3 regions of the Paeniglutamicibacter sp. NPDC012692 genome follow, and region 3 is predicted to be linked to each of the others. Evidence: predicted binding sites of a transcription regulator. Region 3 holds the regulator's gene; each other region holds the start of a gene.
The links. The regulator LexA, encoded in region 3, represses DNA repair genes until DNA is damaged. The targets are predictions, from matches to a motif close to TCGAACANNTGTTCGA.
Positions count from the first base shown of each region.

Region 1: ACFY5D_RS13750 (LexA family protein) is a predicted target of LexA. The motif match lies at 1,909-1,924, and genes of this name have one in related genera.
Region 2: ACFY5D_RS02720 (DUF6504 family protein) is a predicted target of LexA. The motif match lies at 4,739-4,754, and genes of this name have one in related genera.

Region 1 is NZ_JBIBDE010000003.1:384,608-394,699, reverse strand. Features, by position in the region: gene ACFY5D_RS13760 (aldo/keto reductase) at 1-431, opposite strand, end outside; gene ACFY5D_RS13755 (hypothetical protein) at 576-1,031, opposite strand; gene ACFY5D_RS13750 (LexA family protein) at 1,470-1,820, opposite strand; gene ACFY5D_RS13745 (cytochrome c biogenesis CcdA family protein) at 1,969-2,844, opposite strand; gene ACFY5D_RS13740 (DsbA family protein) at 2,863-3,600, opposite strand; gene ACFY5D_RS13735 (nucleoside deaminase) at 3,916-4,416, opposite strand; gene ACFY5D_RS13730 (uracil-DNA glycosylase) at 4,575-5,204, shown strand; gene ACFY5D_RS13725 (NAD-dependent epimerase/dehydratase family protein) at 5,201-6,055, shown strand; gene fdhA (formaldehyde dehydrogenase, glutathione-independent) at 6,140-7,360, opposite strand; gene ACFY5D_RS13715 (NAD(P)/FAD-dependent oxidoreductase) at 7,571-8,848, opposite strand; gene ACFY5D_RS13710 (SNF2-related protein) at 9,339-10,092, shown strand, end outside.
Region 2 is NZ_JBIBDE010000001.1:615,471-625,562, reverse strand. Features, by position in the region: gene ACFY5D_RS02750 (DUF1206 domain-containing protein) at 94-900, shown strand; gene ACFY5D_RS02745 (hypothetical protein) at 982-2,100, opposite strand; gene ACFY5D_RS02740 (hypothetical protein) at 2,375-2,563, shown strand; gene ACFY5D_RS02735 (alpha/beta fold hydrolase) at 2,726-3,409, shown strand; gene ACFY5D_RS02730 (ATP-binding cassette domain-containing protein) at 3,476-4,195, opposite strand; gene ACFY5D_RS02725 (VOC family protein) at 4,242-4,682, opposite strand; gene ACFY5D_RS02720 (DUF6504 family protein) at 4,894-5,205, shown strand; gene ACFY5D_RS02715 (dihydrolipoyl dehydrogenase family protein) at 5,293-6,648, shown strand; gene ACFY5D_RS02710 (DNA polymerase III subunit alpha) at 6,908-10,092, shown strand, end outside.
Region 3 is NZ_JBIBDE010000006.1:248,872-258,963, forward strand. Features, by position in the region: gene miaB (tRNA (N6-isopentenyl adenosine(37)-C2)-methylthiotransferase MiaB) at 1-1,335, shown strand, start outside; gene miaA (tRNA (adenosine(37)-N6)-dimethylallyltransferase MiaA) at 1,345-2,244, shown strand; gene dapF (diaminopimelate epimerase) at 2,306-3,262, shown strand; gene ACFY5D_RS18990 (class I SAM-dependent methyltransferase) at 3,343-3,960, opposite strand; gene hflX (GTPase HflX) at 4,410-5,981, shown strand; gene ACFY5D_RS19000 (ATP-dependent DNA helicase) at 5,974-7,980, shown strand; gene lexA (transcriptional repressor LexA) at 8,084-8,803, opposite strand; gene ACFY5D_RS19010 (LysM peptidoglycan-binding domain-containing protein) at 9,089-9,469, shown strand; gene ACFY5D_RS19015 (histidinol-phosphate transaminase) at 9,581-10,092, shown strand, end outside.

The DNA of each region.
Region 1 (10,092 bases), on a different contig from region 3:
ACCATGAAGTTGCTGACCCCGATGGCGCGGACCTTGCCGTCCGTGTACAGCTTCTCCAGCGCCTTGTATGCGGCGATGGTCCGCTCGAAGGACGTGGGAACCGCCTGGTGCAGGATCAGCAGGTCGATCTGCTCGATGCCCAGCTTCGCGGAGGACTTCTCGAAGGCATGAAGGGTTTCGTCGAACCCGTAATCGGTGACCCAGACCTTCGTCTCGACAAAGACGCCGTCGCGGGACACCCCCGATTCGCGGATTCCCTGCCCCACCTCGCGTTCGTTGAGATATGCGGCTGCGGTGTCGATGTGCCGGTATCCGATGCGCAGCGCTTCGGCCACGGCGGCAGTGGTCTCCTCTGGAGGTGTTTGGAAGACGCCGAGGCCCAGGGCGGGCATGGTGACACCGTTGTTCAAGATTAGGTTCGTGGTTGTCATGTCGGCAACGCTACGCGTTTGCCGGCGGAGGTGGGAGGCCCTGCTATTACCTGTTGTTCCGGACCCTCCCACGCGGGGCTGCGCGATCCGGCGTGATCGGTGGCTGCGCTGAGGCACCTTCAGCAAAGCAAGCCACGACGACCGTTACGACCAGCGTTTCCAATAGGCATCGGCTCCCTGCAGCCATCGGCGACGACGAATCCGCTCCCCCACCACGGGATAGCTATTCGCTTTTCCTGGCAAGTCCGTCGAATCTCCTGCATCCCCTCCATCGAAACTTAGGAAGATCATCAGTGCAATTGCGGGTATGGAGGCGAAGCTGATCAGCGTGAGGACCACCCCGTATTTTCGGCCGGGTGGTTGCAGGTTCCTTTGGCGTAGCCGGAAACCGCCAAGCCAGGTGCCGAGCGAGACTCCGCGGGCATAAAGCACAAAATTGCTTGTCAAGGTTGCCAGTATCAGGAGCACGGCAAGCGGGACCTGGTGTCCGGGCGCGAGAAAGAGCACGGCGATGGCAGGTGCCCAAACCAGAAGCGTATCGACAACAAGCGCGAAGATGAGTGACGGCCAGTTCACGACCTTCTCCTTGGGGATTTCCACAAGCCGATTCTTCCACGCGACTTCTGGCACACCGATAGACGCCGCAGCATCTCACGCCGGATGAAAACCCGGCCGTGTCGGAAGCTGGAGCTGGTCCCCTAAATTGGCTTGCCCCAGGGGTAGTCCACCCACGGCCCGAGGCCCTCCTCCGGGCATGCATTCTCCGCGCCTTTTCGTACGACATTCGCATCCGCAGGATAGCTCCCGCTTTGAAGGACACCACCCTGTTTGACGTCAGACTCTTCCCGCCCGTCGGCGAATCGTGCGTCGTACCGGAAACGGCGTATAGGGCGTTTGAGCCATCGGGACTGTGTCCAGTAGGCAGTGGCCCGGAAGGCGACCGGGAGTTGGGATTCCATGTCAACATCCTGTCAGTGCCGGATCATCCGCACCAAGGACGTCGCCGGCGACGAAGGTCTACCGATTACCGAAAAGCTCTTAATTGACGTGATGCAGGCACCGGGTGACAACGCCCCAGATGCTCGTTTCCTCAAGGATGGAACCGGCTTCGGCCGCCGATTCTTCGTCGCTGCAAAGCACCATGGACCCTTGGTGAAGGACCAGACGACGGATGACGAGATCGCCCTCCTGCACCGCGATGACGACGGACCCGTCCTTGGGAGTCAACGAACGGTCGACGATGACCTCGTCCCCGTGGGCGATGCCTGCCGAGGCCATGGAGTTCCCCGAGACGCGCATCAGAAATGTCGAGGTTCGGTCGCGAATCAGCAACCGGTTCAGGTCGATTCCGCCGTTGTAATAGTCGCGGGCCGGGGACGGAAATCCCATTGCCTCGACGGCACCGACTGGCCCTTGCGACTCGGGGCCGGGCGTGGGAGGTTGCGGCAGATTGATCCCGAACACCGCGCACACCTCCTAGAACAAAGATTCGGCCATCAGCCTAGCAGTGCGGGCACTGCGGCGTTATCCCTCGGAGTCAGCGCCGGGCGCTCTCCGTTGAGCTCAGGGGCTTCTCATCCGCCACGGCGCCGGTGCCGTTGGTCCTGCGGATCGCTGCACACAGCCACCAAACCATGAGCAGTGCGCCAACGAGCAACGTCCACACCCAGGACGGCACCACCGAGTCAAGCCATCGGCCCGAGTTTTCCAGGAACGAGATCCAGCTGGAAGGAAGCAGCTCGGGATTGGATGCCATGCCATTGGTGAAGATCATGAGCCAGCCCACCGCGATGGTCACCGCCCCGATGAGCAGCGAGGTGGTGTGGAATTCCAGCGGTCCGACGGAGAACCTGCGGCCGCGCATCCAGCGCACGGATCCGTGCCCGGTCTTGCGAATCAGCAAGGCGATGAGCAGGATCGGGATGACCATTCCCACCCCGTAAAGCCCCAGCAGCAGGCCACCGCGGGCGGGGCTTGCGGAGGTCAGCGCGAGCGTCAGGATGGCGCCGAGCACCGGCCCGGTGCAGAACCCCGCCACGCCGGAAACCGCGCCCAGCGCAAAGGTCCCGACCAATGATCCGGCCGCCGGCGCGGGCCTGCCACCCGGAATGAACCGGGAGAAATCGAACCCGCCGCCCAATGCGGTGACCAGACCCAAAACGATCAGCACCCATCCGGCTCCGGTCAGCAGGACACCGCGGTCGATGCTCAGCGTTCCACCCAGCCAGCCCAGACCCAGCCCCAACGGCACCAAGGTGATGAGCAGCCCGGCAAGAAAGACGGTTCCGAGGCTCAGCAGCTTTGCACGCGACGCGGCAATGTTGGCGAAGAAGGCAGGCAGCAGCAGTGCATTGCAGGGGCTGAACACCCCCAGCATTCCGCCGATGACGGCGTAGGCGAACCCGACTTCCATGCGCGTTGGACCTTCCGCTTAGCCGGCGAGCTCGGCGTCGATGGCCTGGACGAAGACCTCGAGCGGCTGGGCTCCGACGACCGGGGTTCCGTTGATGATGAACGTCGGGGTCCCCGTGACGCCAAGGTCTTTGGCCTCGTCGTGGTTCTTCTGGACCAGCGCGGAGGTTTCCTCGGACGCGGCATCGGCCACCAGTTGCTTGTGGTCCACGCCGATCTTCCCGGCGAGTTCCTTCACGCCGGCCGCAGAGAAGTCCGCATTCTTGGCGGTGGCCCCCTCGGCAAAGATAGCGTCGTGGAATTCCTGGTACTTGCCCTGTTTGCCTGCGGCAACGGCTAGTTCGGCGCTCTGGCGGGAGTTTTCGCCGAAGAACATGATGTCCCGGTACTCGATGCGGAGCTTGCCGGCGTCGACGTACTGCTGCACGATCGTGGGCAGGGAATCGGAGGCCCACTTGGCGCAGTAGCCGCACTGGAAATCCGAGTAGGTGACCATGGTGACGGGTGCGTCGATGGCGCCGACGGCGGTCGGGTCGTTGGCCTCACGGCGTTCGACGTTGATCTTCTGCTGCGCGGCCTCGGTGTTCGGCGCGCTTTCGGTGGCCTGCGCGGTGGGTGCCGGCACGGCGGCCACCGAGTCCCCCGGGGTGGGGATCTGCATCCCGATGATGATGCCGATCAGCAATGCCACGGGGATCGGCATGATCCAGAACCAGGGCAGCTTGGGCTTGGCCGGTGTTTGGGTTGCTTCTGACATGAGGGAGACGCAGGGTCCTTCCATCGGGGGCGTTCCTCACCGAGGTGTCAGGCTACGCAAGTATCCAGGCGCTCCAACGTCCGCGGCAGGGGTTTACCTAGAAACGTATCGGAGCCACGGACACAAGGTGAAATCGCGACCCGCGGATGCCCAGCGGAAACGGAGGCCCACCGGACGGCAGCCCGTTGGCACGGCCGTCGAATTCGGGTTCTTACAGGTCGGCCCTGATTTTGTGGATCACAGTCAAGCCGCGGCCCGTCTCTGCGTCGATGCCCGCCCGATCGTTTCGCGTCCCCAGATATTTGAAAGGGTGCCTCACGCCTTGGCGTTGGGGGCGCCGTCCGGCGCATGGTGGGAGCGGTAATGCAGGGCGCGAATCTGGTCGACAAGTTCCTCCGCCGGGCCGTCGACCACGATGCCCGGCACAACCACGCCCACGGGCAATGGCGCCACCGGCGCGGGCTCGATGCCCCATTCCCGCAGCCAGTCATCGAGCATGGCGCCCGAGGCGACAAACACGATCCTGCCCAGGCCCGCCCAGCCATGCGCCCCCGCACACATGGGGCAATGCTCCCCCGAGGTGTAGACGGTGCAGGCGGCTCGCTGCTCGGCGGTGAGGTTCCGGAACGCCCATTGCGCGATGGCCAGCTCCGGGTGGGCGGTGCCGTCCCCGGACACCACCTGGTTGTGGCCCTCGAACAACACCGTCCCGGCCTCGTCGACGAGGATCGATCCGAACGGCTCGTCCGCCGCTTCCAGCGCCTGCCCGGCCAATTCGATGCAGCGCCGCAGGTAATCCAAATCGATCTGGTTCATTCCCATCGCCCCATCATCCATCGACAATTGCCGGTTGACCAAGCAGTTCCTACGCCGGAAATGCCCGGGTGGATCCGCCGGAACCGTGTGCCCGCCGGGCGGCGAATGCGCGGACGGCACAATCGGCGTAGGCTCAGGGGTAGGGCGAAAGGTTAATAATGAGCCAATCCGAGTACTTTGAAGAACAGTTGAGCAAGGTGGAGGACGATTCCATCGCCGAACTCACTGCACTATGTCGCAAGTTGCAGGAACAGCAGCCCGGTTCGCGGGTCCCGCTGATCGATCCGATACACGACGTGGATGAGGCTCGGGTCATTTCCCTGCAAATCGCGCCGGGTCCCGGATCATCCTCGGGCTTCCTCTCCCTGCGCAACGACGATCCGACAGCCGCCCGACTTGCGTCGGTCTATGAGGCAGCCGGGCTGGAACCGCGCTACGGCATCCCGTGGAACGTGTTCCCGTGGGAACTGCCCGACGGCGGAACCAAGCTGACCCCGGACCAGGTCAAGGCCGGGATCCGCCCACTCAAGGAACTGATGCGCATTGCGTACCGGACCTCCGCGATCGTGGCGCACGGCACCGAGGCCAAGCGCCTGGTGCAGGCCTGGATCAAGGCAGGTGGCCAGCAGGTCATCAACCAGCGCGGCATCAAGATCTACGAGGTGCGTTCCACCGCGGACCGCGCATTCCTGGGATCGGCCGAAAAGCAGCAGGTCTGGTTCGATGAAATGGTCGCCGCCTACACCGACGCCATGGCGCGCGCCGGACTGCGACCCACCGAGAAGTGAAGGTCCTGATCCTCGGTGCCGGAGACCTCGGCACGGAGGCAGGGCTTCGCTTGGTCGCTGCCGGACACGAGGTGACAGCTTGGCGCCGACGCGCCGAGTTACTGCCAGCTTCCTTCATTGCGGTGTCCGCCGACCTGGGTGATTCCGAGCGGGCGCTTCCGGCCATCGACCCGGACACCGAACTGGTCATCTTCACCCCCGCGGCGCCCGAGCGCAGCCTCGAGGCGTACCGTCGCACCTATTTGTCGGCGGCGCAGCGCGTCATTTCGGCGCTGGAACGCGATCACGTACACCCCCGGCGCTTCCTCATGGTCTCGTCCACCGCCGTCTACGGCGATGCCGCCGGCGGCCTGGTCGACGAGGGCACCCCCATCGATCCGCGCACCGAAACCGCGCAGGTGCTTGCCGCAACCGAGGACCTGGTGCTGAAGCAGGCCGGGACGCCGATCGTCCTGCGCCTCGCCGGAATCTACGGGCCCGGCCGCAACCACCTGATCAACCAGGTCAGGGACGGCAAGGCACGCACGGCAGGACGCGTGGTGTGGACCAACAGGATCCACCGCGACGACGCCGCGGCCGCGATCGTGCATCTGGGAACCATGGAAAAGACCCCCGAACAGCTGTATCTTGGCGTCGACCATGAACCTGTGGATCTTGCCGACGTGCAGGGATTCCTGGCCGAGCGCATGGGCGTTGCGCCTCCTTCGGCGGGCGAAGCCGCGGTGAACCGCGGAGGGGACCGGCGGCTGTCCAACGAGCGGCTGCTGGCCAGCGGTTTCGAATTCGCATTCCCGACCTACCGCGAGGGCTACGCCGGCGTGCTGGCGGGCGAGGGCGTCCGGCATCCCTAGCCGCCGACACCCTCTGGGAACGCAAAGAGGTGCATTCCAACCGGGCTCCGGCCCGGCTGGAATGCACCTTCGTTTGGATCGCGGCTAGTTGTTGACGTAGCCGTTCGGGTTAAGCACGTACTTCGTTGCCGCTCCGGCATCGAACTCGGCGTAGCCGCGCGGCGCGTCAAGCAACGAGATCGCCTTGGCGTTGACCGCCTTGGCGATCTGGATCTTGTCGTGCAGGATCGCCATCATCAGCTGGCGGTTGTACTTCATGACCGGGCACTGGCCCGTCGTGAAGGACAGCGACTTGGCCCAACCCGTGCCGAGGCTCAACGACAGGCTGCCGCGCTTTGCGGCATCGTCGACGGCCCCCGGGTCGCCCGTGACATAAAGCCCCGGGATGCCCAGTGCGCCGCCCGCCGCGGTGACGTCCATCAGCGAGTTCAGCACCGTGGCCGGTGCTTCCTGGGCCCCCGTGCCGTGTCCGTGGCCGCGCGCCTCGAACCCGACGGCGTCGATGCCGCAGTCGACTTCCCGCACTCCGAGGAGCTGCTCGATCTGGTCCGCCGGATCGCCGTTGCCCACGTTGATGGTCTCGCAACCGAAGCTGCGGGCCTGGGCCAGGCGTTCCTCGTTCAGGTCGCCGACGATGACCACCGCGGCGCCCAACAGCTGGGCACCAGCTGCCGCGGCCAGTCCGACGGGGCCCGCACCTGCAACGTAGACCGTGGAACCCACGGTCACGCCGGCGCTCACGGCCCCGTGGAAGCCGGTGGGCAGGATGTCGGAAAGCATGGTCAGGTCCATGATCTTTTCCAACGCCTGGTCCCGGTCCGGGAACTTCAACAGGTTCCAGTCGGCGTACGGGACCAAAACGTACTCGGCCTGGCCTCCGACCCAACCGCCCATGTCCACGTACCCGTAGGCACTTCCGGGGCGATCCGGGTTGACGTTCAGGCAGATGCCCGTCTTTCTTTCCTTGCAGTTCCGGCAGCGGCCGCAGGAAATGTTAAAGGGAACCGAGCAGATGTCACCGACCTTGATGAACTCGACGTCCGGGCCGACCTCGATGACCTCGCCGGTGATTTCGTGCCCGAGGACCAGGTCCGAGGGCGCCGTGGTGCGACCGCGAACCATGTGCTGGTCCGAGCCGCAGATGTTGGTGGTGACAGTTCGCAGGATGACCCCGTGCGGGACCTTCCTGCCAATGTTGGCCGGGTTTACACCCGGTCCATCTTGTAGTTCGAAGGTGGGAAACGGGGTATCGATGACCTCGACGATTCCAGGCCCCTTGTACGCAACAGCTTTGTTACCTGACATGAGTTTTCCTTCCTGTGACCAAAAGGCCGGGGCAAGCGCCTCGACCTCCCGACAGGCTATCGACGAATATGGCGATTTGCCATAGTTAATCGCACCATATGTTGGTAATCGCAACTTTTAAGGAAAAGTTCGCACAAAAGATAACCCCGGCATCAGGTGCGGGGTGAATCCGCACCTGATGCCGGGGTTATCAGGAAACTCTGCTGGAGGCTAGAAACCCTTGCGCAGCGGGTTGAAGTGACGAGCCACTGCGGGCTTGTCTTTGCCCACGATGCCTGCGGCAAGCAGCTTGCCGGTCAGCGGGCCGAGGGCCACGCCCCACATGCCATGTCCGCCGCCGACGTGGACGCGCGGGGACTTGGTGGCACCGATCAGCGGCAGGCCGTCGGCGGTGCAGGGGCGTCCGCCAACCCACTCTTCCTTGCGGTTTTCCCAGTTGATGCCCTTGTAGACCGGGGTCGCCGCGGCCACGATGGCCTCGATGCGCTTGGGCTCCAGGGCGTGGTTCGCGTCGCGGAACTCCATGGTGCCGGCGATGCGGAAACGGTCCCCGAGCGGGGTGCAGGCCACGCGCTGGGTCGGGAAGTAGATCGGGTGGGTCGGCATGACCTCGGGCTGCACGGTGAACGAGTAGCCGCGGCCAGCCTGGACCACGATGTTCACGCCGAACTTCTTGGTCATGTCGTTCAGCCAGGCGCCGGTTGCCATCACCACGTGGTCGGCGGTGATCGAACGGCCCTCGGAACCGATGACGGTGACCGAGCTGCCGTTGTCGCGGATGTCGGTGACGTTGAACGCGCCAACGATATCGCCGCCGCGGGCGATGACCGACTCCGCCAGGGACTCCATGTACTTCGGCGGGTTCAGGAAGCGCTGGTTCTTGATCGCCACGCCGGCCGCAACACTGTCCGACAGGGTCGGTTCCATCGCACGCAGCTCGTCGCCGGTGAGCAGGTCAAACTCGACGTTGCCGCCGGTCTTGTGGATCATGTCGAATTCGTGGAGCAGGCCGTCGCGGTCCTTCAGCGACTTGAAGCCGGTGAGGAACGGGTTGGCAGGCTTGGTCTTCTCGACCACGCCGGGGCCCGCATTGGTGCCTTCGGCAATCTCGTCGAAGGCGTCCAGGCCGGTGGTGCCGATCTCCGAGTAGATCCGCATGGCTTCCTGCCACTTCTTCGGGGTGCTGTGCCAAGCGAAGCCCACCAAGAAGCGAAGCAGCTTCGGATCGGCCTTCAGCGGAATGTACAGCGGGGAGGCCGGATCGAACATCATCTTCAGGCCGTTGGTAAAGACCGCAGGCTCAGCGATCGGAAGGGTCAGCGCAGGGGTCAACCATCCGGCATTGCCCCATGAGGCACCGGAAGCGACGCCGCCGCGGTCAACGACCGTGACCTTGACGCCCTCTTCCTGCAGGTACCAGGCAGCCGAAAGGCCGACGAACCCGGCGCCGACGATTACAACATGCTCAGGCGTCGTTGCGCTGGCCATGATTCACACTCCGATTCAAGAAATCTTTAACAGTTGACCTCAACTTTGACGCTGAAATGCGCGTGAAGCAACGGCATTTCGCATTTCATCGGTGATGCAAGCCACAAAGAACCAGGGGTTGCATTAAGTGCGGTAGTTATGAAGATTTTCAGCATTTTATGCGGACGTGCTTCGAGTCGACCATACTTCAAGCCGCCGCGACCACTTTGGGTTTTCTTGTCCCTCGATTGCGCAGGCCTTTTCCGCAACAGCAGTGACGCTCCGGGGAAGCCGACATCCAAACGAAGCCTCCCGGGGACGACAACGGTAGTCCGCGGCATGGTCGGCCCGGGGTCGGGCGCAGCCCTTTGTCGTCGAGGCACTTGAATCCGGCAGGCGACGGGTGCAACAAAACAAGGCAAGCCTGTCGCCACAATCGCGGTTTCAGCTTTGAGGTGCGATCCTGCCTGTTTTGACGCGTCGCGTGGGCGGACCCACCTAGACTGTTTTCATGACTTCCGCTTTCCCGACGCTTGCTTCGAGCACCCTTATTGCCGAACTTGTGGGCGCGACGAGCATGGAGCGGGGATCGGAGTACGCCAGCACCGGCCGGGTCCTGGACACCACGTGGATACCGCCGATGAGCATCGTCCGCGGCAGCGTGGTCGGGTCCGGAAACAAGATCTACCGCACGGCGATCCACTCCCAGGTGCGCAACGGATACCTCTACCCCCAACACGGCATTTGCACCTGCCCGGTCGCAAACAACTGCAAGCACGCTGCGGCCGTCCTGCTGGCCTTCATGTGGGAAGAGTCCAACTTCGAAGAGGCCGACACCCGGGCGCCATGGGAACGCTCGCTGCTGGCGCTGATGGGCGCCGAGGAACCCGGCAGCGAAAAGAAGCAAACACGCACCCTCGGCGTGCAGCTTGAACTGCGCCCCAAGGCCAGCCCCCGCTACTATGCCAGCGCCGTCGAGAAGATCAATTCCGGGGAAATCCCGCACACCTCGAAGCTTGAACTCACGATGCGCCCGGTCCAGCTGAACGAAAAGGGCCGTTGGGTCTCCGGAAACCTCACCTGGCAGCACTTCAGGTACACCAGAAGCGGCGAGGTTCCGACGCTCCCGTTCGACAACGAGTACGACGCCATCCAGGTCGAGTGGTTTTGCACCCTGCTGCAGCTCAATTCCTTCGCGGCATGGAACGGCTCGCACCTGCTCACCAGCGACTTCCTGAGCCCGATGGTGTGGAACCACCTTGCCC
Region 2 (10,092 bases), on a different contig from region 3:
GCATGGCCAGCAAGCCCCGGGTGATGTAATCCTTGGACGTGTATCCTCTCGCGTGTGTGCAGCCAAAGGAAAGGCACGGCCATCAACAGGGACATGAAGGACGCAGCGGAAGCTGTTGAGGACGCCTCGAACTCCAGGGCTTTTGTGCTGGCCGCCAGAACCGGCTTCGCGGTGAGCGGGATCCTGCACGTCTTGATCGGGGCCATTGCCATCCAGCTTGCCTTTGGGAAAGCCCCGAAAGCGGACCAGAGCGGAGCCATGGGCGAGCTCGCCACGCAGCCGGCAGGGTACATATTGCTTTGGCTTGGGACGGCAGCGTGCGTGGCGCTGGCGCTGTGGCAGTTCAGCGAGGCGGTCTTCGGATACCGGAGGATGAAGACGAATGCGAAACTGGGGAAAAAGCTTTCCGCCGGAGTCCAGGGGATCGTGTTCCTGGCGCTGGCCTTGACGTTTGCTTCCTTCGCGGCAGGCCAGGGCAAGAACAGTGGAAAGACGACGAGTGATACGTCGGTCCAGATCATGAAGGCTCCGCTCGGCCCGCAGCTGCTGGTGGCTGCGGGTGCCGTCATCGCGATTGTCGGCATTGTCTTTGTGGCCAGGGGAATCCTGCTTTCCTTCACCAAGCAGCTGGACATGCCGGCGTCAAAGGCCCTTCGTCTGGCAGTCACCGTTCTTGGCGTGGTGGGCTATGTGGCGAAAGGCATCGCGCTGTTCCTGGTCGGGTTGCTGTTCGTCGTCACCACCCTGCAGGCCCGCCCGGAAGAATCCACCGGGTTGGACGGCGCCCTCAGGGCGGTGCGGGAGCAACCCTACGGGGTGTACCTGCTCACCCCGATCGGCGTTGGCCTGGTTTGCTACGGCCTCTACCAAATTGCGAAGTCGCGGTTTGCCCGCATGTGACGGTGCCAGGGCAGTCCGGGTCCCGTGCGTGGGGACCCGGACTGCGGCTGTTCAGCCTTGGCCTTCCGGCTGCACGGGTGTTCAGATGATTTCCTGGTGCGGGCCCTGGTGCACGGCCCTGTAGATGCGGTTGCGCAGCTCGTTGGCCTGCCGTGAAGACAAGGTGCTCTCCAGCGGCCTGATGGTGATGCGCATCAGCGCATTGTCTTGCCCCTTGCTGATGCCGAGCCGTTCGCGCGCCGGCTCCGGAAGCTGGTCGCTGTTTGTGCGTGAGAGAAGCTCGACGGACTCGACATGGCCCGAATCGCCGCCAAGCGCCCGGCGCACCGCGTCTCCCAGCGTTTCCTCGTCCTCCCCGGCGTCGATCACCACCGAGATGTCGCGTCGCGCAGGCGGAAGCGGGGATACCGGCCGCCACGGAGACAAATCCTGCATCTGTTCGGCTGCGCGCTCGCCGGTCGCCCGCAGGTAGCGGATATCGGGAATGCGCTTGCGCAGCATCAGCGCCCGGTCCAGGCCCATGCCCAGGGCCAATCCCGACCAGTGCGCCGGATCCAGCCCCGCGCACTGGAGCACCTCCGGGTGGATTTGCCCGCATTCGGCCAGTTCCAGCCATTCGCCCTCGTGCAGGACGTCGATCTGCAGGCCGTTGGTGGTGTAGGGATGCACCGCCGGCGTGGTTTTCCACTCGGCCCCGGGAAGCACCGCGTCGACAAGCGTGCCGATCATCCCGTCCAGGTCCTCCTGCGTGGTGTGCGGTGTGGAGCGGATGCGCCAGAGGTCCACCTGGTGCGGTTCGCCCACATGGGTGCGGTCCACGACATCGCGCCGGTACACCAGCCCGGGAACCGCAAGCAGCTCATCGACGTCGGTGCGCCCCTGGTAGTGCCGCAGGGCGGCCGGAAGATCGGCGGAGGTGTGACTGCGCAGCATCGTGGTCGGGCTGAGGTACCTGGTGTACCTGCGGGCCCGGGTGACATCGTTTCCTTGGTATTGCAGGCTGTCGTAGTTGTCCCGGATGGACACGATCGGCGGGTTCCTGAGGATGCGGGTGGTGCAGTTCCATGATTGCTGCAGGGAGTCGACAACGCCGTGCAGCAGGGTTTGCATGGCGTGGGCGCCCTGCGCGGGATCGCTGAGGTCGCGGACCGTGAGGGAAGCGTGGAGTTCGCCGGGGGTGAGGTAGATCGGGGTGGTCATGGTGTCTCCTGGAAAGCTGCGGGGAAATGGGAATCACCCCCGGTTGGCAGCAGTGGAGACAGCGAATGCTACGAGCGCACGTGCACGTACCCACGGCTGGTACCCAGCCGGGGGTTCATAAATCGGGAATCTGTGCGCATGCATCCACGGTAACAGACGCCCGGCGCGGCGCGGCGAAAGGACTTTCCCCGTTGGCGGGCGTTGTCCAAACCGGGGCGATTTGCGCGGTTGGTGGGTCTGCCCAAAGGCGCGGAAAAGGTCTAGCGTTGGCCACATGAGCGAAGAAGCCAAGGACCCGGCGGAACACCCGGAACACGGGCATCCGCACCCTCACCACCTGACGCACAACACCGACGAGCGTGCCGTGAGCGATGTGCAAAGTTCGAAGTGGGGCAGCGAGGGCGGAGCTGTGCCGCCGGATTACGATCCCGACCTCGACGACGATGAGGACGAAGACGACTGAACCCCTTGGGCCTTGGCCTGTGAGGGGTTTGTGCGCTGGATCCTGCGCAAAATCCTTCCGGATGGTTGGACACGGGCGTTGCTCGGGGTCCCGGGGATGTTCTGTGCCGAAACCGTCCGGAGTCCCATAGCCCGAACACCAACGAATCAGAAGGAACAGACCATGAGTGCCACCATAGTCCTTGTCCACGGCGGTTTCGTCGACGGAGCCGGCTGGAAGCCGGTGTATGAGGAGCTTCAGCGCGACGGCTTCGACGTGCGCGTTGTACAGAATGCGACGAAGTCGCTGGCAGATGACTCTGCGATGACGCGTCAGCTGATCGACGGCCTGGAAGGCCCCGTGGTCCTTGTTGGCCACTCCTACGGTGGGGCGGTGATCACCGAGGCGGGGACCCACGAGAAGGTCGCCGCCCTGGTGTATGTCACTGCGTTCGCGCCGGATACGGGGGAATCTGTCAACACCCTCATTGAGGGGTTCCCCCAGGACGGGCCCCAGCCGCCGATCCTGCCGCCCGTTGATGGGTATCTTTTCCTGGACCGCGAGAAGTTCCACGAGGCATTTGCCGGGGACGTGCCCGCCGACGAGGCCAGGTTCATGGCCGATTCGCAGGTGCCGTGGGGCCTCGAGGCCCTGGGCGGTAGCGTGAGCGAAGCGGCATGGCGCGCAAAGCCGAGCTGGTACCTCCACGTGACCGAGGACCGGATGATCCCGCCCGCGGCGCAGGCCTCCATGGCAGAGCGCATCGGGGCCACCGTCGTGGAAACGCCCGGCAGCCATGCGATCTACGTTTCGCGCCCCGGCGTCGTGGCGGACCTGATTCGGTCGGCCGCGGCCGCTGTCTCCTAAACTCCGTGAGGTGAGGGGGTCCGCCTTCGTCGGGCCCCCTCACCCATGCGAGCCCGGGACTGCTTCCTAGAGATGGCGCAGGTAGCGTCCGGGCATGTTCATGAAGGACCGCCAGTTGGTGACCAAATCCAGGTCGTCCCATTCGCTGTGCCGCAGGCCCCACGGCCCGACCTCGTAGATATCGGCTCCCGGCAATGCCGCCAGCAATGGCGAGTGGGTGGACATGACGACCTGGGAATCGCCGGTGGCCATCAGGTCCTTGAGGATGCCCACGAGCGCCAGACAGCCGGAGAACGACAGCGCCGATTCGGGCTCGTCGAGTACCCACAGTCCTCCCTCGCGAAAGCGGTTGACGATGAGTTCCAGGAATGATTCTCCGTGGCTCATTTCATGGAAGCGGGGTTCGGGCCGCGTTCCCGGGTTTTGCTCGAGATACGTGTAGAAACCGTGCATGGTTTCGGCGCGAAGGAAATACCCCCGGCGGCTCGCCCCGGGGTTGCGGATGACTTGCAGGTGCTCATCCAGGATCGATTCGGTGACTCTGGTGCTGTGCTGGGCACCGGTGGAGCCGCCCTCCGGCGACAGCCCGTAGCTCGCCGCGATCGCCTCGACCAAGGTCGATTTTCCCGAACCGTTTTCCCCGACCAGAACCGTGGCGGAGCCCAGCTCCAACCCGTGTTCCAGGAGATGCCGGACCGGTGGCAGGGTGTGGGGCCATTCGTTGCGGGGCGCCGGGTTTTGCGTGCGTTCGGTGATCCTGCGAATGGGGAAACTGGAAATGTGCATGATGCCCGGAACGTTCTTTCCGTGGGAATGGGAGGAAGCGGCGGCGCTAGACGCCGGTAACGAACCCGTCCTCACCGATGCCGAAGGATGGGTTGTGGACGAAGTCCCAGCGGAAGCCGTCCGGATCCGCCACGCAGGCGCTCGTTCCGCCCCATTCCCTGGTTGTCGGGGCGCCGACGGACGTGGCACCCGCAGCCATCGCCTTCGCGTACAAGTCGTTGACCTCTTCAACGCTGCCGGCGTTGTGGCCAAGGGACATCGGGGGCGCTTGCACCCCGTGGCCCACATCCCCGTACTCTCCGGGCATCGAGGCGACGTTCCACAGGGCAAGCATGAGGCCGTGGCCTGCCTGGACGAAGAGGATTTCCCCGGGAATGTGGGAAACCTCGCGGAAGCCGAGGCCCTGGACATAGAAGCCGCGTGAGCGCTCAACGTCGCGCACGCCCAGGGTCAAGGCGGTGATCATGGGTGCTGGTACTGGAGTCATGGGCACGAGTCTATGCCCTCGGAATTGCCGAAAAGTAGATCTCAGGGCGTAAGTTGTCGTAGATATGTTCTAGTCTCACCTTGTATAGAACATAGTTTCTAATAAAATGGTTGAGTGCGCCATTGAATCCCGTGCGGCGCTGCTTCCTTGGGTCAGAATGGGTCCGGGGGCGGCGCCGCTTGGCGGTGTGGGGCGAGTGAGAGGTGGGGGCGTGGGCATTTTTACCCAGTCGATCGAGGTCGACTGCATACCGGCGGGGGTGCCGCTCCGCATGCGTTGGCAAGGGCGGGAATACAAGCTGGCCGCCGAGCCGGTGCGGTGGTTCCAGCGGCGCGACTGGTGGAAGGAGGAGCTGCGGGCCGAACGAGGCCGCGGACCGGGGCTTGTCGACTACGAGGTCTGGAGGCTGCAGGTCAGGCTCGCCGGGGTGGGCCCCCTGCGGACCTTCGAGGTCTCCCGCCAGGTCGAGACCGGAAGATGGTGGATCATCAAGATCCACGACGCCTGCGGGGAAAGTGCCTAGCCCCGTTCTCTGGCTGTTCGCCGGGGTAAGTGCGAGGCTGAAGGGCAAGGCATTGCATGGCGGATTCATGAACGCAGGAGTGGTCTTGTGGAGGAAATATTCGATGTTGCCATCATCGGCATGGGCCCCGGCGGGGAAGTTGCCGCCGATAGGCTGATCGCCGCCGGCAAGAAGGTTGTGGTGTTTGAATCGGAGCTCATTGGGGGTGAGTGCGCCTATTGGGCCTGCGTCCCCTCCAAGACGATCTTGCGGGGACCGGAACTCCGGGACGAAGCCGGGCGCACCGCCGGAATTTCGGGCGTCACACTCAACTGGCAGCAAGCCCGGGAATATCGCGACTACATGGCCAGGCATCTGGATGACAGTGCCGAGGCCGAGGGCTACCTGCGGCGCGGAGCCCAGGTTGTCCGCGCGAGAGCCGTCATCGCGGGACCGGGTCGAATTCAAGCCGACGGCCGGGAATACCTGACCGACCACATCGTCGTCGCCACCGGAACCGCGCCTATATTCCCTTCCTTCCCGGGAGCGGACCAAATCACCGCATGGGGCAACCGCGAGGTGTACACGCTCGCGGAGCTGCCGCAAGCGGTGGCCATCGTCGGCGGAAGTGCCGTTGCGCTGGAAACCGCCACCTTCCTGGTCGGATTCGGAGTGGACGTCACGCTGCTCAACAGGAGCCAGCGCCTGCTGGGCCGCGAGGAGCCCGAGGTTGCCGCGCTCGCCGAAGCCTACCTGCGAGAGTCGGGGGTGGATGTGCGCATGAACGGCTCGATCGCCAAGGGGCGAGCCGAGGGAGGGAGAAGCGTGCTGACGCTGGGTGACGGAAATGAACTGGCCGTGGACGCCGTCGTCTTCGCCACCGGACGGATCCCGCGCACCGAGGGGCTGGGCATCTCACTCGCCGGAGGGCTGCTGGATGACAAGGGGTACATGCAGGTGGATGAGCACTGCCGATCGGCCGAAGGGCTCTGGGCGTTGGGCGACGTCACCGGAATCATGCCCTTTACGCATGTCGCCAAATACCAGGGACGCGTCGTCGCCGACTGCATTCTGGGGAAGGAGCGAATCGCCGGCTACGGGGGGATCCCGCGCGTGGTGTTCACAAGCCCGGAAATCGCGGCGGTCGGACTTACGCGGGAGCAGGCCGACCTGATTGGCATTGAGACCGAGGCCGTCAGCGTGAACCTGCCCGAAACCCTCGCCCGGCCATGGACCTACGAGCAAAACCCGCGAGGGGACCTAGGTATCCTGATCGACCGTCGGCAACAGGTCATGATCGGCGCATGGGCCGTGGCGCCGCAAGCCAGCGAATGGATCCACCAGGCGGCACTCGCCATCAGGACGCACATCCCGCTTTCGGTCCTGCGCGACCAGGTCCCGCAATTCCCCAGCTACAACGAGGCCTACCTCGTGGCATTCGACAGGCTCGGGCACTCCGGGTAGGCACGCCCGGCGAAAAGAGGGCGCGGGTGCGCCATCTCATGCGAACCACATAATCCCTGATCACCGCCAAAGCCATGCGACACGAACGCACGCGGAGGGCAAATGTGTTCCAACGCGACTTGATTCGAATACATGTTCTAATATGATGGCTCTACCCCCTGCACGGCGGACGGCCCACGTTGCTCCCACACCGAAGCGACAAAAACCTTCAAACCCGCACCCAGCAAACGAAAGGGGCGCCGCGAAGGGAGGGACGAACATGCCCACGGGCTTCACCCACCTGCACGTGGCATCCGCCTTCAGCGCCCACTACGGAGTCTCCTGGCCCGGAGACCTTGTCCAGGCAGCGCTCGCCGACGGCGCCGACGCACTGGCCATCACCGACCGTGACGGACTCTACGGAAGCGTCAAACACCTCAAGGCCTGCATCAAACACGGGATGGACCCCATCCTGGGGGTGGACCTCGCAACCCTCGAACCCGCACCCCGGCCCGGCGACGGCAAGACACGCAACCCCCTGCGCGTTTCCGGGCGAATCATCATCCTGGCCAAGGGACACAGCAACGGAACCGGCTACAAGGCCCTCTGCCGCCTGGTCTCCGCCGCACATCAACCAACAACACCCGACGGGATACGCAAACAACACATAGGCATCACCCCCGGGGAGCTGGCAACCCACGCCCTCGACCCCGAGGGCGAACCACTGCTCACGATCCTGCTGGGACCAAACTCCGACGTGGGCCTGGCAACCCAACACCACCGCTACGACCAGGCCCGCACCCTCATCCACCGATGGCGCACACTCCTGGGGGAGAGAACACTACGGGTAGAGATCGTGACCCACCTCAACAACCCCGGGGAACGCCTCAGCACCGCACACGCCATCCGCATGCTCCGCTGCGCGGAAACGGCAAACATCGCCCCCATCCTCACCAACGCCGTCAGATACACCGAACCCGACGGAGCGGCAACGGCAGACGTCCTGGACTCAGCACGCGCCCTCACCTCCCTCGAAACCCTCAACGACATCCAACCCAACGGGCAAGGCTGGCTCAAGACCACGGGACACATGCGCCACCTCGCCGCGGAACTCGCCCGCGAGGCAACAAACCCCCGGATAGGGACAACACTCCTGCGCAACACCGCCGCGCTCGCCGACTGGGCACGCCTCGACCCCGTCAGCGACACCGGATGGGGAATACCCGTAGTGCCCGAATCCCACATCATCGGCATCACCGACGAACCCAACCGGGAACTCGCCGCACGCGCGGAAGCCGGCATCAACAGGCTCATCCCCGGGGAGGGCAACAACCCCCTGATGCGCCAACGCCTGGGGGAGGAGCTAAGCACCATCGCAGACCTCGGCTTCGCCCCCTACTTCCTCACCGTCGCGGAAGTCAGCGACATGATCACCCGCATGGGCATACGCTCCGCCGCACGCGGCTCCGGCGCCTCCTCACTGGTCAACTACCTCACCGGCATCAGCCAGGTAAACCCCATCACCCACGACCTGCTCTTCGAACGCTTCCTCTCCCGCGACCGGGCCACCTTGCCGGACATAGACATAGACGTCGAATCCGCCCAACGCCACAACATCTACCAAAAAATATTCACCCGCTTCGGCGCCGACCGTGTCAGCCTCATGAGCATGCAAAACGGCTACCGCGCCAGGGGGGCGGTACGCGACGCGGGAACTGCCCTCGGCATGGAGGAGGAAGACATCGACTCCATCGCCAAGCAACTCTGGCGCTTCTCCGCCTCATCCTTCCGCGACGCCCTGAACGAAAAACCCGAGCTCGCCCCCTTCGCAGACCGACTCGGCACCGAAAAACAACTCGACCTCCTCGTGGACCTCACCGAACGACTCGACCGGCTACCCAGACACATCTCCATGCACCCCTGCGGAGTCATCCTCTCCAACAACACGCTCCTGGACCGAACCCCTGTCCAACCCAGCGGACTAAACCTCCCCATGAGCCAATACGACAAACACGACATGGACCCCATGGGACTGCTCAAGCTCGACGTCCTGGGGGTACGCATGCAATCGGCCATCACCTACGCGCTCGCCGAAATCCAACGCATCCACCCGGACGCACAGGCAGTCGCCAAGGCGGGGGGACACCAAGGCAAACACCCGGGGGAAATCCCCGCCTACATCAAACCCAACGGAACCATCGACCTGGCCCTCGTCCCGCTCGACGACAAACCCACCTTCGAACTCATCCGCTCCACCCACACGCTCGGCTGCTTCCAGATCGAATCACCCGGACAGCGCGAACTCATCGGCAAACTCGCCCCCAGGGACTTCAACGACCTCATCATCGACATCTCCCTCTTCCGACCCGGACCCATGAAATCCAACATGGTCAAGCCCTACCTGGAAAACCGCCACGGATTCGCACCCGAGAAATATCCGCACCCAAACCTGCGACCCGCGCTCGCCGAGACCCACGGTGTCACGGTCTTCCATGAGCAGGTGCTGCGGATCTTCGACGTGATGACCGGTTGCGGGCTGGCCAAGGCCGATGTCTACCGCCGCCTCCTGGGAAGCGCGTCGGAGCCCCGGGTCGAGGCCTTCTTCCGTTCCATCGCCCAAGACCTCGGCTACCCGCTGGATGTCATCGACGAGGTCTGGCAAACGCTGGCGGCCTTCGGTTCCTTCGGGTTCTGCAAGGCCCACGGTGCGGCCTTCGCCGTGCCCACCTACCAGTCGGCCTGGCTGAAGGCCCACCACCCGGAGGCGTTCCTCGCCGGAATCTGGGAACACGACCCCGGGATGTACCCCAAGCGGCTGCTGGTGGCCGAGGCCCGGCGCATGGGTATCAAGATCCTGCCGCTGGACATCAACCGCTCGGCGGACGGCTACCGGGTGGAAAGGCTGGAGGGGCTGCTGCCGCCGGCGCAGCTGCCGGTGGTTCCCCGGGCCGTCGGCGCCATGCTGCCCGGGCGCTTCGGGATCAGGCTGTCGCTGCGCGGGATCCGCGGGGTCTCGGAGCGCGAGGTCAAGCGCGTTGTCGCCGGCCAGCCCTACGAATCGATTGCCGACGTGCGCGACCGTTCGGGGCTCACCCGCACCTCGCTGAACCACTTCGCCGCCCTGGGCGCCTTCGACTCGCTGCAGCGCACGGCAGGGCGGGGAAACCGCGCGGACCTGGTTGCCCACCTGCGCGGCGGGACGCACAAGCCGATGCCGCAGCGTTACCGCCCGATTCCCGGGCAGCTCGCCCTGCCGATGGGAGACCTGGACCTTGCCGCCATGGCCGTCGGGGCGGAGGAAACCCCGCTGGACGAGGTGGTGCGCACCGAGCTGGACCTGATGAGCCTCGATGTCAGTGCGCACCTGATGGAATCCCACGCCCCGCTGCTGGACTCACTGGGCGTCTCGCGCGCCGAGGACCTGTTGGCGATGCGCAACGGCACCGAGGTCCTGGTGGCCGGGGT
Region 3 (10,092 bases):
GCGGTGCGTGAGAACGCAGACAACAAGCTGTACGGAAACCTCGGACTGCTGGCACAGGTCAAGGAAAAGCGTCCGGAAATGCAAATCGCCGTCGGTGGCTGCCTGGCACAAAAGGACCGCGAAACGATCCTTCGCAAGGCCCCCTGGGTGGACGTCGTCTTCGGCACCCACAACGTCGGCTCGCTGCCGGCACTGCTGGACCGGGCCCGTCACAACAACAAGGCCCAACTGGAAATCCTTGAGTCCCTTGAGGTCTTCCCGTCCACGCTTCCGACCAAGCGGGACTCGGTGCACTCGGGCTGGGTCTCGATTTCCGTGGGCTGCAACAACACCTGCACGTTCTGCATCGTGCCCTCGCTGCGCGGCAAGGAACGCGACCGCCGCCCGGGGGAGATCCTCGCCGAGATCGAGGCCCTGGTCGCCGACGGGGTCATCGAGGTGACCCTGCTGGGACAGAACGTGAATTCCTACGGCGTGGAGTTCGGGGACCGGCTGGCCTTCGGCAAGCTGCTGCGTGCCTGCGGCCGGATCGAGGGACTGGAACGCGTCCGTTTCACCAGCCCGCACCCCGCCGCGTTCACCGACGATGTCATCGAAGCGATGGCCGAGACGCCCAACGTCATGCCGCAACTTCATATGCCCCTGCAGTCGGGCTCCGACAAGGTGCTCAAGGACATGCGACGCTCGTACCGGTCCAAGAAGTTCCTGGGCATCCTCGAGAAGGTGCGGGAGAACATCCCGCATGCCGCGATCACCACCGACATCATCGTCGGTTTCCCCGGGGAAACCGAGGAGGATTTCCAAGCGACCCTTGACGTCGTTGAAGCCTCACGCTTCGCCAGCGCCTTCACCTTCCAGTACTCCAAGCGCCCCGGCACGCCCGCCGCCGAGCTGGAGGACCAGCTGCCCAAGGCCGTTGTGCAGGAACGCTACGAACGCCTGACCGCGCTCCAGGACCGAATCTGCGCGGAGGAAAACGCCAAGCAGGTTGGCCGGACCGTCGAGGTCATGGTCACCGCCCAGTCGGGCAAGAAGGCCTCGGAAACCCAGCGGCTCAGTGGACGATCCACCGACCAGCGGCTCGTGCACTTCTCAATTCCCGAGGGTGGGGAGACCCCGCGCCCCGGCGATCTGGTGACCCTTCCGATCACCGAGGCCGCGGCCTTCCACCTGGTCTCCGACCCGGCGGGCCTGGCGGAGTACTCGGTGCGCCGCTCGCGGGCCGGCGACGCCTGGGACCGCTCGCAAGCCGATTCCTGTGGCGCACCCGCCACCGGTTCCTCAGGCACCAAGGGCGTTTCCCTTGGTATGCCGCTTCTGCCCACCAGAAAGTAGTCGTTGCACATGACTCTCCCGGTTATCGCCGTGATTGGACCAACCGGGACGGGTAAATCGGACCTCTCGATTGCCATTGCCCGGGAACTTGGCGGGGAAATCGTCAACGCCGACGCCCTGCAGTTCTACCGAGGAATGGACATCGGCACGGCGAAGCTGTCCGTTGCCGAACGCGGCGGGATCCCTCACCACCTGCTGGACATCATGGATGTCCGGGAGGAGGCCAGCGTTGCCCGATTCCAGGCCGACGCGCGCCGGACATTCGACGAAATCCGATCCCGGGGAACGGTACCCATCCTGGTCGGAGGTTCGGGCCTCTACGTGCGTGCGGCGCTGGATGAAATCGACTTCCCGCCCACCGACCCGGAAGTGCGCCAACGCCTTGAGCTCGAGGCCCGCGAGCACGGCCCCGGGCCGCTGGCGCGGCGCCTTGCCGCGGTGGATCCTGCCTCCGCCGCACGCAACCTCGATGAGCGCCGGATGATCCGTGCCCTCGAGGTCCACGAAATCAGCGGAAAGCCGTTCAGCTCCTTCATGCCGGAACGCGAGTACCACGCCCCGGCCGTGCAGATCGGGCTGAACTTGGATCGTGCACTATTGCACCAGCGGCTGGAGCTGCGCGTGGCGAAGATGCAGGAACTGGGACTGCTGGACGAGGTTCGCCGTCTGGACGCCGCGGGCCTGCGCGAGGGCAAGACGGCCTCGCGGGCCATCGGTTACGCACAGTTCCTGGCCGTGCTCGACGGGACCATGGACCAGGCCGAGGCCGCCGAGAAGACCGTGATTGCCACCCGTCAGTTCGCACGCAGGCAAGTCACCTGGTTCAACGCCGATGAACGCGTGCAATGGTTCGACCCGCTCAGCGCCGCATTGGTCGCTGACGTCCTCGAACGGATTCGCGCGACCTGAGGACCGCCGGGCGGCGTCGCAAAATACCCAAGCAAGTTGCGCTGCCCGTATCCTTAAAAACATGAGCACCACGGAACCCCTGTCAGCCCAAGACGAGTCACTTCTGTCCGTCGCGGGGCCGCTGAGCTACGCGAAGGGGCACGGCACCGGAAACGATTTCGTGCTCATCTCCGACCCCGACGACAAACACGACCTGAGCCCGGAACAGGTCGCGGCAATCTGCGACCGCCACCGCGGCATCGGCGGCGATGGACTCATTCGTGCGGTGCCCTCCAAATACCTGGCGGAGGGTCGGGAGATCCTCGAGGCCCAGCCGGAGGCCCGTTGGTTCATGGATTACCGCAACGGCGACGGCTCGATGTCCGAAATGTGCGGAAACGGCGTCCGTGTTTTCGTCCACTTCCTCGTGAGCGAGAAACTTGTCGACTTGCCGGTGGGAGCCGAACTGTTCATCGGCACCCGGGCCGGGCTCAAGATCGTGACCCGGCTTGCCGACGGATACTCGGTGGACATGGGGCCCTGGGAGTTCATTTACCCGGAGGCGGCCGGCAAGTCCGGGCTGGATTCCGTGGTGCAGACCGAGGGATTGCCGGTTCCCCGTGCAGCGGTCTCCGTGAGCATGGGAAACCCCCACACCATCGTCGCCGTGGCAAGCCAGGCGGAGCTCGATGACCTCGAGCTCTTCACCATCCCCGCTGTCGACCCGTTGCCGCCCCACGGGACCAACGTCGAGTACGTGCTGCCAGCCGAACCCCTTGTCGAGGGCGGGCGCGGCAGCCTGCGGATGCGGGTGCACGAACGCGGCGTCGGCGAGACGCTCTCGTGCGGCACGGGTGCCTGCGCTGCGGCCGTGGCAACGCGGCACTGGGCCCATGCCCAGAACGTTGCCAACTGGGAAGTCGCGGTTCCCGGCGGGGTGCTGGGAATCAGGTTTGCCCCGGGTGCCGGGGGTGCCGAACACGTGTTCCTCAGCGGGGCGGCCGTGCTCGTCGCCCGCGGCAGCATTTCCGCGGATTAGTACCAGACACGCATGAGGGCGTTGGACACCGCGGTGTCCAACGCCCTCTATGTTTTGCGCACAGGTACGTGCGTGTGAAGTTAGGCTTCCTGCGGACGGTGGATTCGGATCGTGCGGAAGGCCTTGTCCGTCGAGGTGCGTTCAACCGCCCAAGACTCGGGCATCACGGTTCCAATCCACTTCTGCAGCGAGTCGGCGCCGAGGTTCTTCTGGACGACAAGCCATGCGGTTCCGCCCGGTGCCAGACGCGGCAGCCACAGCAGGAGCAGCTCGTGGAGCGCTTCCTTGCCGATGCGGATGGGCGGATTCGACCAGATGGTGTCGAAGGTGGTGGCCGCGTCGACCTCCTCGGGCAGCGAGGCCTTGACATTGCCAAGCCCCAACGAGCGTGCGTTGTCGCGCGTCAAGCCTATGCTGCGCTCGTTGACGTCGACCGCGTAGACCGTGGCCTCCGGGGAAGCCAGCGCCAGGCTCAGTGCGATCGGTCCCCAGCCGCAGCCGATATCAAGCAGGTTTCCGGTCGTTGAAGGTTCCGGAACCGAGTCCAAGAGCACGGCTGTACCCTTGTCGATCCTGTCCGGGCTGAAGATGCCGCCGGACGTTTCGACCTTGCGGGTTGCACCGCCCAGTTCGACGCTGATGGTGCGTCGCTTTTCCGGTTTTGACGGTTGCGCGCTGAAATAATGATCCGAGCTCATGTTGGCAGGTTAACCGCCCGGGGGTCGCAATCCCAAACCGTGCACGGCCCTGCGGGCCGGTATTGGCCCATTCGGGGTGTGATTTACGTTAATGCGAGCCGCACCCATGCAGTGATAGAGTTTTCCCTATGACTTTCCTGTAAGACGCATGTTGCGCATTTTCAACACACCAGACGGCCTCCGCGGCCGACGAATCTGGGTATCTGCCACGCGCCGAAAAGTCATAGTTCCAAGTCTCCCCAAGCCATGCCGCACCATATCAAAGCGCCCCGAATCAAGCTTTCCGGCATCATGGCACCCACGGACTTCATTGACCCAGCATGCGGTGGACCCCCTCGAAAGAATCCATCGAAGGACAACACATGAACTCTCATGATGATCAAGCACACGAATACGGCGCATCTGTCGGCGCAGGGCACTATTCTGGAATACAGCACGCAAAGGGGAACATGACCAACTCACAGCATTCCGGTCCACACGACAACGACATGGACGAGGCGCAGATCAAGGCCGCCATTGAACGGATTCTTGCCAGCGACCATTCGGTCGCCGATAAGAGCAAGCATTTCGGGGCGCCCGAGCACGAGGGAATCTTCTCGGGCCGCGCCCAGGCGCTGAGCAACCTGACCCGGGAACATTCGTCTTTCGACGGCGCACAGGAGGATCTTGCCGAACGCCGGGCGCTCCGCCGCGTCGCGGGGCTGTCCACCGAACTCGAGGACGTCACAGAGGTCGAATACCGACAGCTGCGCCTCGAGCGCGTGGTGCTGGCCGGGATCTGGAACGAAGGCACCGCCCAGGACGCCGAAAACTCCCTGCGCGAACTCGCCGCCCTGGCCGAGACGGCCGGCTCCGAGGTGCTGGACGGCATCGTGCAACGTCGCGCCAAGCCGGACCCCGGAACCTTCCTGGGTTCGGGCAAGGCAATGGAACTGCGTGAGATCGTGGCCGCCACGGGCGCGGACACCGTCATCATCGACTCCGAGCTTTCCCCGTCACAGCGCCGTGCGCTCGAAGACGTCGTCAAGGTCAAGGTCATCGACCGGACCGCGCTGATCCTGGACATTTTCGCCCAGCATGCCAAGAGCCACGAGGGGCGTGCCCAGGTCGAACTGGCGCAGCTCGAATACCTCCTACCGCGACTGCGCGGCTGGGGCGACTCCATGTCGCGCCAGGCCGGCGGCCGAGTGGGTGCCGCAGGCGGCGGCATCGGCTCCCGCGGACCGGGTGAAACCAAGATCGAACTGGACCGCCGGCGCATCCGCGACCGCATGGCCAAGCTTCGCAAGGAAATCAAGGGAATGCTCCCGGCCCGGGAAGCCAAGCGGGCAAACCGGAAGCGCAACGAAGTGCCCTCGGTCGCCATTGTCGGCTACACCAATGCGGGCAAGTCCTCACTGCTCAACAGGCTCACCCAGGCCGGCGTCCTGGTGGAAAACGCGCTCTTCGCGACCCTTGACCCCACGGTGCGCCAGGCCGAAACCAGCGACGGACTGAACTACACGCTCACCGACACCGTGGGCTTCGTCAAGTCGCTTCCCACCCAGCTGGTGGAGGCGTTCCGTTCCACGCTCGAGGAGATCGCGGACTCCGACCTGATCCTGCACGTGGTCGACGCCGCGCACCCGGACCCGGAAGGCCAAATCCAGGCGGTCCGCACCGTGCTCAACGACGTCGATGCCCGGAACATCCCGGAAATCATCGTGTTGAACAAGGCGGATGTGGCCGATCCCTTCGTGGTGGAGCGCCTGCGCCAACGCGAGCCGAACCACGTGATTGTCTCGGCCCGCACCGGCGACGGCATCGAAGAGCTGCTGCAGAAGGTCAGTGCCGCAATTCCGCGTCCCGGCGTCCAAATGGAACTGATGATTCCCTACGATCGAGGCGACGTGGTCAACAAGCTCCACGGTGCCGAGGCCGAAATCCTCTCCATCGAACACACCGAAAACGGGACACGCATGATGGTCAAGGTGCGCGAAGGCATGGCCGCGGAAGTGGAGCAATTTAGTATTCATGGCTGAGGAATCAGAAGTCATCGCCCTGTTGGACGCTGCGGTGTCCGCGATGGGCGGGCAAAGCAGGCCGGGCCAGCACGAGATGGCAAAGCAGGTCGTGCGCGCCATGGAAACCGGCGAGCACCTTTTGGTGCAGGCCGGGACGGGAACGGGAAAGTCGATGGCTTACCTGGTTCCCGCGCTCGCGCACGCCCTGGACTCGGAAAAGCCCGTCGTGATTTCGACCGCGACACTGGCACTCCAGGCCCAAATCGTTGGACGCGACGTTCCGCGGCTCTTGAAGTCGCTGAAGAACGATTTGCCCCGCGAGATGGAGGTTGCCCTGGTCAAGGGCCGCTCCAACTACGTGTGCCAGTACAAGCTCGGCGGCGGCTACCCGGACGACGACGAGGGAACCCTGTTCTCGATCGAATCCGATGCCCCGGCCGCCGGCGGCTACTCGGACGGCCCGTCCTCCGCGCTCGGGCAGGAAGTCGTGCGGCTGCGCCAATGGGCCGAGCGCACGGAAACCGGCGATCGTGACGACCTGACCCCGGGCGTCAGCGACAAGGCGTGGCGCCAGGTCTCGGTCAGTGCGATGGACTGCCTCGGATCCCAGAAGTGCCCGATGGCCTCCGAATGCTTCAGCGAGATGGCCCGCGCCCGAGCGGCAGATGCCGATGTGATCATCACCAACCACGCAATGCTCGCGGTGTCGGCGTTCGAAGGCCTGGCCGTGCTGCCGGACTTCGACACCGTCATCATCGACGAAGCCCACGAGCTGCAGGACCGGGTGACAAGTTCGGTGACCCGCCCGCTCTCGGTCAACATGGTGCAGACCGCCGCGTCGGCGGCCCGCAAACATTGCGCGGTGGGCGTCGACTCGCTGAACCAGGGTGCCAAGGCGCTGCAGCGCAGCCTCGAAGGCGTCCCCACGGGCTTGATGGCCCGCGGCCTCAACGAGGAGCAGGAAGCCGCGATCAACCAGATCGCGGAGGCCGCCCGCGTGGTGCTCTCCGATTCGAAGCCCGAGGCCAACGCGCCCGCGGACGGCGGTCGGCAGATGGCACGTTCGCAGGTCATGTATCTGGTCGAGCAGTGCACCAAGATGCTTGAAATGACCGAGGAACGGGAAGTCATCTGGGCTTCGCGCCCGGGGCACTTCAGCCCGGGGGAGGGCTACGTCCAGCCCGACGAATCGAGCCAACCCACGCTGAATGTCGCGCCCCTGTCGGTTGCCGGCAAGTTGCGCGAAGGGCTTTTCGACGGGCGCACCGTCATCCTGACCAGCGCGACCCTGGCCATCGGCGCGGCCTTTGAGCCGGTCGCCGGTGCCTTGGGACTGGTCGGCGACGGCGCACCCACCTGGAACGGCGTCGATGTGGGAAGCCCGTTCGACTACCCCAAGCAGGGCATCCTGTATGTCGCCAAGCACCTGCCCAAGCCCGGGCGCCAGATGTCGCAGGAAATGATCGGCGAGATCGAAGACCTCATCAAGGCTTCCGGGGGAGGGGCCTTGGCGCTCTTCACTTCGCGTCGCGCCGCGGAGGAGGCGGCAGAGATCCTGCGTTCCAGGCTTGACGTGCCGATTCTGTGCCAGGGTGAATCGAGCATGAAGGCCTTGGTCGACCAGTTCTCCGCCGAGCCGGACACTTGCCTCTTCGGCACCATGACCCTGTGGCAGGGCGTTGACGTGCCGGGCAATGCGTGCCGCCTGGTGATCATCGACAAGATCCCGTTCCCACGGCCCGACGACCCGCTTTCCTCGGCGCGCAGCCGGGATGTCGCCAAGCACGGTGGCAACGGGTTCATGGCAGTGGCGGCGAGTCATGCAGCTGTCAGGCTGGCGCAGGGCGCAGGGCGCTTGATTCGTTCTGTCAACGACCGCGGCGTCGTGGCCGTCCTGGATTCGCGTCTGGCGACGGAACGCTACGGAAGCTTCCTGCGGGCCTCCTTGCCGCCGTTGTGGGCGACCCCCGACAAGCCGACGGTGCTGGCTGCGCTCGAACGCCTCAGCGAAGGCTAAATGCGGTGCGGCTCCCCGGGGAGTCCAAGAGTTGAAACATTAAATGAGTCAGGGGCCGGTCGTTGCGACCGGCCCCTGACTCATTGAAATACGTGTGGCTTCGCTAGATGGAGCGCATGACCGAAACGACCTTGCCCATGACCGTTGCCGCATCACCGAGGATCGGTTCGTAGCGGGAGTTCTGGGGCAGCAGCCAGGTGTGGCCATCGCGCTGGCGGAAGGTTTTCACCGTTGCTTCGTCGTCGAGCAACGCCGCAACGATGTCGCCGTTGACTGCCGTTTGCTGACGCCGTACGACAACCCAGTCGCCATCGCAAATAGCGGCGTCGATCATGGAATCACCGCTGACCTTAAGCATGAAGAGCTCGCCGTGGCCCACGAGCTGGCGCGGCAGCGCAAACACGTCCTCCACGGCCTCATCGGCGAGAATCGGGTTGCCTGCGGCGATTCGTCCCACCAGCGGGACCATTGCCGTGTCGGACGAGGTCGTCAGCTCCGAGACGTTCATGCCGTTCGCGGCCTTGAGCTCGGCCTGGCCGGACACCACTTCAAGTTTCGTGTCGGTCTTGAGCTGCAAGGGCAGCAGGATTTCCATGGCGCGCGGACGGCGGGGGTCACGACGGATGTAGCCAAGCTTTTCGAGCTGGCTCAACTGATGGGTCACGCTCGAGAGGCTGGCCAGGCCCACCGCGTCACCAATCTCTCGCATGGAAGGTGGGTAGCCGTTGGCACTGACCGAACGCTGGATTGTTTCGAGAACCTTTTTCTGGCGAATGGTCAGGCTCTTCGCGTCACGCCGAGGGGTTCGTTGTTCGGTCGTCATTCTTTGTGCCTCATCCCGATCGTCGGCGGTTGGCCCGCGCGTTCCGCAATTTGTCGGTGCGGAGTGATGAAGTGAATTCACCGTTCCACATCACTCATGTTAGTGGACGGAAGCGGCGCTTTCAAAGATTTGTTCGAACCGATCTGGACACGTGTCGTTGAAAAGTGCTAGAAATAACTTACGAACTACGAACACATATTCGAAAGACGTGTTCGAACAATAGAAGCTTGTTCGATTCGTGGCCCGCTCGCACCGGCCCGTCGTACTCAAAGGAAAGGCAAAGACATGGCAAGCACTGCTCTCTCGGCCCCGCTCCACCTCGTTCCAGACCCCATCGCCTACCACGCCCCGCAGGAGGCGCCGCTGCGGCTGACCCGTCGGGGGAAATTCGTATTGATCGCCATGCCGATCTTCCTGGCCAGTCTGGGCGTTCTCATGCTCCTGGGTTTGTTCCTTTCGCCGGCCAAGGCCTCGGCCGATGTGCCGCTGGGTGTCGACGCCGTCAGCGTCACCGTCATTGAGGGCGATACGCTTTGGGGGCTCGCTCGCGAGTTCGCGCCTCAGCTGGACCCACGCGAGGCGGTGCGGCAGATCACCGAAATCAACAACCTTGAGGGAAGCGTCCTGTTCCCGGGGACCGAGATCTACGTTCCAACGGCACGGTAACTGCCGCGCTACTGACGGCGGGTGTGACCCGCGCGTCATTGAAAACCGATTGTTACCCCGTTCCACATTGCTGATTCTGATGCCGTGGACCGCGCGCCCTAGACTTATGGGGTGAATGAACGGCTAAATCGCCTGGCAAAATTGCCCCTGCGAGAGAATCTTCAAGGTCTTGAACCTTACGGCGCACCGCAAATCGACGTTCCAATCCAGCTGAACGTCAACGAAAACACGCATCCGTTGCCAGAGGCCGTTCATCGCGCGATCGTCGAAGAGGTATCCGCAGCCGCGCTGGGACTCAACCGCTACCCGGACCGTGAATTCACCGAATTGCGCGAGCGCCTGGCCTCCTACCTCGGCCACGACCTGACCGCTGAGAACATCTGGGCAGCAAACGGATCCAACGAAGTGTTGCAGCAAATCCTGCAGGCATTCGGCGGGCCGGGTCGCACGGTCATGGGATTCCCTCCCACCTATTCGATGTACCCGCTGTTGGCCAGCGGAACCGACACCACCTACATTGCCGGTGTTCGATCCGAGGGCTATGCCCTGACCGCGGCCGACGCCGCGGAGCAGGTGCGGGCCTCGGCGCCCAACATCGTTTTCCTCTGCTCGCCAAACAACCC